Regions from separate parts of the Marinobacter apostichopi genome, predicted to be linked through region 1. Evidence: riboswitches for the same ligand, from Rfam matches in the RefSeq annotation. Region 1 holds a riboswitch; the other holds the start of a gene.

The links. A riboswitch is a leader RNA that binds a small molecule or an ion and turns the genes downstream of it on or off. The one in region 1 is predicted to bind thiamine pyrophosphate.
Region 2: it holds a riboswitch for thiamine pyrophosphate, as region 1 does, so the genes downstream of both, thiB (thiamine ABC transporter substrate binding subunit) here and thiC (phosphomethylpyrimidine synthase ThiC) in region 1, are expected to answer to the same signal.

Annotation. Positions count from the first base shown of each region.
Region 1 is NZ_AP028070.1:732,432-735,840, forward strand. Features, by position in the region: gene QUE89_RS03350 (TolC family outer membrane protein) at 1-1,229, opposite strand, end outside; TPP riboswitch at 1,414-1,533, shown strand; gene thiC (phosphomethylpyrimidine synthase ThiC) at 1,628-3,409, shown strand, end outside.
Region 2 is NZ_AP028070.1:1,740,023-1,743,431, forward strand. Features, by position in the region: gene thiP (thiamine/thiamine pyrophosphate ABC transporter permease) at 1-1,204, opposite strand, end outside; gene thiB (thiamine ABC transporter substrate binding subunit) at 1,220-2,224, opposite strand; TPP riboswitch at 2,279-2,377, opposite strand; tRNA gene QUE89_RS08075 (tRNA-Gly) at 2,531-2,606, shown strand; tRNA gene QUE89_RS08080 (tRNA-Cys) at 2,673-2,746, shown strand; gene QUE89_RS08085 (NADH-ubiquinone oxidoreductase-F iron-sulfur binding region domain-containing protein) at 2,915-3,409, shown strand, end outside.

The DNA of each region.
Region 1 (3,409 bases):
TCGTAGCGAGAGTTGGCGTAGTCCCTGAGCGCCACGTAATAGGCCTGCTCGGCATCCAGTACCTCAACAATGTTTCGTGTACCAACCTCGTACCCGGCTCGGGTGGCGTCCAGGGCGCTGCGGCGGGAGACAATGGTCTGCTCAAGTGCCGAGGCAGTCTCAATGTTGTTATTTACGGTCAAGAACAGGCTGCGTGTGCTCACCCGTACGTCTCGACGAACGGTTTTCAGTGACTGTTCGGCGACTGTGACCAAGGAACGCCGTTGGCGAACGCCGGCCTGAGTTCCACCGCCGGTGTAAAGTGGCACGTTCAGAGTCACGCCAATCACACCCTGCGTTGTAGTGCCATCCCGTTGCATCTGGAAAGAGCTGGGATCTTCCAGCCCGTCGGTTTTGGTTTTCCCGTACGAGGCGTTCAGGTCCAGGGTGGGGTAGTGGCCCGCCTTGGCGGACTTGAGATTGGCTTCGCTGACATTCAATTCGTACAGCGCCGATTGGACAGACCAGTTTTGATCGAGAGCCGTGGTCTCCCAGGCTGACGGATCCATCGGGTCCGGTCGACCCAGTGGGAAATTCTGCCGCAGATTTTCGATCTCTTCCGGGAATTCACCGGTCAGACGTGCCACCTGTTCCTGGGCAATATTGAGCTGGTTTTCCGCAACAATACGCTGACTGCGAGTGTCGTCGTAGGTTGCGCGTGCCTCGTAGACTTCGGTAATGGCGATCAGGCCAACGTCGAAACGCTCCTGGGCCTGCTCATACTGACGCTGGATTGCGGCCTCCGCTGAGCGGGTCGTGATGACGGTGTCCCGGGCGCGGAGTACGTTGAAGTAGGCTGTGGCCACATCCAAGATCAACTGCTGTTGAGCGAGGTTGTAATCGGCGCGAGCAGACTCGGTTTGAAACTGGCTGGCGTCATAATCGAACCAGGCGTCGGCCCGGAACAGGGGTTGGGTGAGTTGAACTCCGTAGGCCAGTTCGCGGTAGCTGTTGTCCTGGTTGGGGCCCTCCACATCAATGTAATTGGCTTCGCCAAATGCGCCGAGCTGGGGTAGCAGCACGCTGCGAGTCACATCGCTGGCGGCTTGCTGGGCTTCGAAACTGGCCTGGGCGGCGGCAATGCCGGAGTCGTAGGACAGTGCTTTCTCATAGGTTTCCATCAGATCGATGGACAGGGCAGGTTGAGCCACCATGAGACCAACAAGTCCGGAAAGCAGACGTTTCTTCATTGTTTCTCCTGAATACTTGTGGACGTGAGCGTCCTACTCGCAAACGCTGATATGGTCGCTGCACTGTGCAAGTTGTGCAGAAACAGACCGTTGATAAGGCTTTGGTGCGCCATTATGGACAATAATCAGTCACAGCTCTACACTTGCAAACGGCACTCATTTGCGGTGTCACACAAAACAGATTCGCGTCTTGACGGGGTGCTGGTCTGCCTAAACTAGATATGGGCAGATGGCTGAGATTGCAACGCAGAACCCGCGACCTGATCCGGATAATACCGGCGTAGGAATTAAGACCACATAGCTGATTGGCAAATCGTGTCTCCGATCGAACAGGGGGAGACCGTGCTCAGCTCCGTCATACGCGACCCGACATCCAATAAAAGTTCCGGGAGCAAACGATGACAGAGCTACCTACCTACCTCAGTGATTCCGCCCAGGTGGATTCCGCAGCGGTCAAGCCGCTACCCAATTCCCGCAAGGTTTACGTGTCTGGCAGCCGGTCCGATCTCCGGGTACCCATGCGCGAGATTTCACTGGCCGATACCCCGACCGAGATGGGAGGAGAAAAGAACGAAGCGGTGATGGTCTACGACACCTCCGGGCCGTACACCGATCCCGAGGCTACTATTGACCTGCGCAAAGGGCTGGCGCCGATTCGCGCAAGCTGGATCGCAGAGCGTAACGACGTGGAATCTCTGTCCGGCTACAGCTCGGAATTCACCCGGCGCCGCATGGGCGACCCCCGGCTGGATCCGCTTCGGTTCATGGACGAGCGCAGTCCCCTGCGGGCCAAGCCCGGCTGCAATGTCAGTCAGATGCATTATGCCCGCAATGGCATCATCACCCCGGAGATGGAGTACATCGCCATCCGGGAAAACCAGAAGTTGCAGGAGGCCCGGGAGCGCGGCCTGCTGAAGGATCAGCATCCTGGGCAGTCGTTCGGCGCCAACCTGCCAGCGGAAATTACACCGGAATTCGTCCGGGACGAAGTAGCCCGTGGCCGTGCCATCATTCCTGCCAACATCAATCACCCGGAATCGGAGCCGATGATTATTGGCCGAAATTTCCTGGTGAAGATTAATGGCAATATCGGTAATTCCGCGGTGAGTTCGTCGATTGAGGAAGAGGTGGAGAAGTTGACCTGGGGAATTCGCTGGGGCGCCGACACCATCATGGACCTGTCCACCGGCAAGAACATCCACGAAACCCGCGAGTGGATTGTGCGTAACTCGCCGGTTCCCATTGGCACCGTCCCGATATACCAGGCCCTGGAGAAGGTCGGTGGCGTGGCCGAGGACCTGACCTGGGAAATTTTCAGGGACACCCTGATCGAGCAGGCGGAGCAGGGCGTGGATTACTTCACCATCCATGCGGGTGTCCGGTTGCACCACGTGCCGCTGACTGCGGCACGGACCACCGGCATTGTGTCCCGGGGTGGTTCCATCATGGCGAAGTGGTGCCTGGCCCATCATCGCGAAAGTTTTCTGTACGAGCACTTCGAAGACATCTGCGAGATCATGAAAGCGTACGATGTGTCTTTCAGCCTGGGCGATGGCTTGCGCCCGGGATCCATTGCCGATGCTAATGATGCGGCCCAATTCGGCGAGCTGGAGACCCTGGGAGAGCTGACCAAGATTGCCTGGAAACACGATGTGCAGGTGATGATCGAAGGTCCCGGTCATGTGCCCATGCATCTGGTCAAAGAGAATATGGACAAGCAGCTGGAGTGCTGCGATGAGGCCCCCTTTTACACGCTGGGCCCGCTGATCACCGACATCGCACCGGGATACGATCACATCACGTCCGGCATTGGTGCCGCGATGATCGGCTGGTACGGCTGCGCCATGCTCTGTTACGTCACCCCCAAAGAGCACCTGGGCCTGCCCAACAAGGATGACGTCAAAACCGGCATCATCACCTATAAGATCGCGGCGCACGCGGCTGACCTGGCCAAAGGCCACCCGGGTGCCCAGGTGCGTGACAATGCGCTATCCAAGGCCCGGTTCGAATTCCGCTGGGAAGACCAGTTCAATCTGGGCCTCGATCCGGACACTGCCCGCGCCTACCACGATGAAACCTTGCCCAAGGATTCCGCCAAGGTTGCCCACTTCTGCTCCATGTGTGGCCCCAAGTTCTGTTCCATGCAAATATCCCAGGAGGTGAGGGATTATGCCAAGGAG
Region 2 (3,409 bases), 1.0 Mb from region 1:
ATAGAAACAGACCGGTGGCCAGAACCAGCGGAGGAATGATCAGCGGCAAATAGGCTGAAGTCTCAAGCAGCCGTGAAATAGGCGTGTTGGTGTTGCCCGGTTTCGCCCCGAGTATCAGCAGTGACGTTGCCACCGAGACCACACCTGCGGGCAGGGCAATGCCGAGGCTGAGCGCAGTTGCCTTCAAGAGTTGCAGGCCCTGATCAGCAAAGCCCGATGGCATCAGCGCATCGGCCAGCCCTGGCAAGCCTCGGGCCAGCACTGCGAGCAGAGGGAGGGTCAGGAACAGCCCAAACGCCGCAAGCAGTCCGCTATCCAGCAGCTTTCTGACGCCTTTCGCATCAGGACGGGCATGGCTAATGACGAGTTGTCGATCGGGTATCAGGGCGGTGTTAAGTCCCTTGCGCAACACCAGCCACCAGAGCGTTCCGCAGATCAGTAGCTGTATCAGTGCCAGCAGTGCCGCCCGGCCAGCATCAAACTCGAAGCGCAGCGCCTGGTAAATGGCGACTTCAATAGTGGATGTCGCCGGCCCGCCACCCAAGGTCATGACAATGGCGAAACTGGTGAAGCAGAGAGTGAATACTAACGCCACGATCCCGGGTAAAACCGGCCGGATACTGGGCCATTCCAGGCTGCGCCAGAGCCAGAGTGAGCCAAGGCCCAATTGGCTGGCAATGCGGCGCTGAGTCGATGGGGCGCTTTCCAAAGCTTGCAGCAGAATGCGCGCAGCCAGAGGTGCATTGAAGAAAACATGGGCCAGCACAATGCCGTTGAGGCCATACAGGTTCCAACTCAAGGACGGCAGCCACTCTTGAATCGCAACGGTCAGCCAGCCTTGCCGACCATACATACTGACCAGCCCGGACACGGCAACGATGGTGGGTATCACCAGGCTGAGCTCCATCAGCCTTAGCAGCAGGGCGCGCCCGACAAATTTCCGGTGGCGGTCCAGCGCCCGGGCAATGGGAAGGGCGAGCAAGACACTGATAGATACCGACAGGAACGCCTGCCAGAGTGTGAACAGCACCACGCTGCGCAGATAACGGCTAGTCCACAAGTCGCCTATGTCCAGCGCCGGCGCCTGCCAGAACAAGGCGCCAGCACCACTGACTGTCAGCAAGACAATCGCCAGTGCAAACAGGCAACCTGGCCAGTGCTGCCAGCCCGGTTGACTGAGAGGAGCGCGAGTGAAATCAGACATAAACGACTGGCCCGGTTATCGGGTCATGGCGTTCAGCCATTCGTCCAGCCAGGCGCGCCGATTTTTCGCCACTTCAGCGGGCTCAAAGTAGCGGGCTTCGCTTGGAGTGATCAGTTTATCGAAGACATCGGGCAATTCAGGGCCAAGGTTGATGGCTGGATACATCACGTTCTTCAGGGGAATGTGAAGCTGGAACCCGTCGGTCAGCATAAACTGCAGAAACTCCCGGCCCAGCTCTTTCTGATTAGATGAATCTACCAGAGCCGCTACTTCCACTTGCAGGTAGTGCCCCTCGGCAAAATTCGCCGCCTGATAACGGTCGGTTTTATCGATCGCCATGTGATAGGCGGGCGAGGTGCTGTAGGACAGGATCATCGGTGCTTCGCCATTCATGAACAGTGAGAAGTAACCATCGCTCCAGCTCTTGGTGGTGGTCAGAATCTTGTCCTTGAGCTGTGTCCATTTCTCTGGCGCCTGGTCTCCGTAGACATGGCGCAGCCACAACAAAAGTCCCAGACCCGGGGTGCTGGTGCGCGGGTCCTGGATGATGATCTTCAAATCATCCGGCGCAGCAATCAGTTCTTCCAGGCTGGCTGGCGGATTGGGCAATTGCTCGGTGTCGTAGACAAACGCAAAATAGCCCCAGTCAAAGGGCACGAACAGGTCGTCGGCCCAGTCAATGGGTAGGTTCAGAGAACTGGTGTCAATCTTGTGGGCGGCCAGCAAGCCAGTCTGTCGGGCAGTCTCCATGGTGCCGGTATCCAGCCCCAGAACTACATCCGCCTCGCTGCTATCGCCTTCAAGACGAAGCCGCTGGAGGATGTCGCCGCTGCTTTCCAGAACCACGAAGTTCACCTGGCAACTGCACTGCTGCTCGAACGCGGTTTTTACGGCAGGGCCGGGGCCCCAGTCTGAGGCAAAGGAAGGATAGGTATAAACAGTCAGTTCGCTGGCCGCCTGTGCAGTGGCAGAAAGCGGCAGAAGCAGGGCAAGCAGTAAACGTGCGGTAGGTAGGTGCATGGTTGTAGATTCCTCCGGGAAAACTGGGGGAGCAACCATGGCGCGGGCCACCAACCGTGGTGAGCACTCAATCCCTTCGCCGGCATAATCCGGATCAGGTTCCGCGGGTCTGGTCTCAGCCCTGTGTCGAAGAGGGCACCCCGTTGAGTTGGCCGAAGTATATCATGCTGCTAATTGGTCTGTCTGAAGCCGGGTATTCAGGCGGGAGGCGGCTAAAAATTGTCCAGAAACCATTATAAAACAAAAAGTTGAAAAAAGAGGTTGACGGAATCGGCCGAATCCGTAGAATACGCCCTCGTTGACCAAGCGGGAATAGCTCAGTTGGTAGAGCACAACCTTGCCAAGGTTGGGGTCGCGAGTTCGAATCTCGTTTCCCGCTCCAGTTAACACAGTCTCTCAATGCCCACCTGAGAGCATGAAAGTCCTCCTCCTAAACGGACTTTTACCCGGCGCGGTGGCAGAGTGGTTATGCAGCGGACTGCAACTCCGTGTACGCCGGTTCGATTCCGACCCGCGCCTCCATTTTTACCCCCTCTTATCAATATTTAAGCTCCAAGCCAGATTCGTCTCGCTGTGCAGCTAATTCCCGATCTTCTGGTGCCTCGACACACTGCTATGCTTCAATGACGTGTAATCTGCCAGACCAGCAGAAAATGCTGTCTGTTGTGCTTCGGTGCGTGGTCGAAAATAATGAAAACAGACGAACAGAAGGTCAAACGCCGGCGTTCCGGCCTTCGTGGCCGACAACTGGAACCGTCGGTTCTGTCAGAGCTGCGGCACCTGATCGGTGACGAACGTACTGATTCGTCGTTGCGCTACCGCGATCGACTGATCGAGCACCTGCATGTACTTCAGGATGCCGAGGGCTGCCTCTCCATGCCCCGTCTCCGGGCCCTTTCTACATTCATGAACCTACCCATGGCCGCCATTCATGAAACGGCCACGTTTTACGCCCATTTCGATGTTGTTCATGACGAGCAATCGCCACCACCGGCAATAACACTTCGGGTATGCGACTCGCTTTCGTGCCAACTGGCGGGCGCAGGCTCACTGCACGAGGCGCTGGCTGATGGGCATGACCCGAGTCAGGTGCGTGTTGTGCACGCACCCTGCATGGGCCGCTGTGATACAGCACCCGTGGTGGCCGTGGGGCAACATCATGTATGCAACGCCACTGCCCAGGCG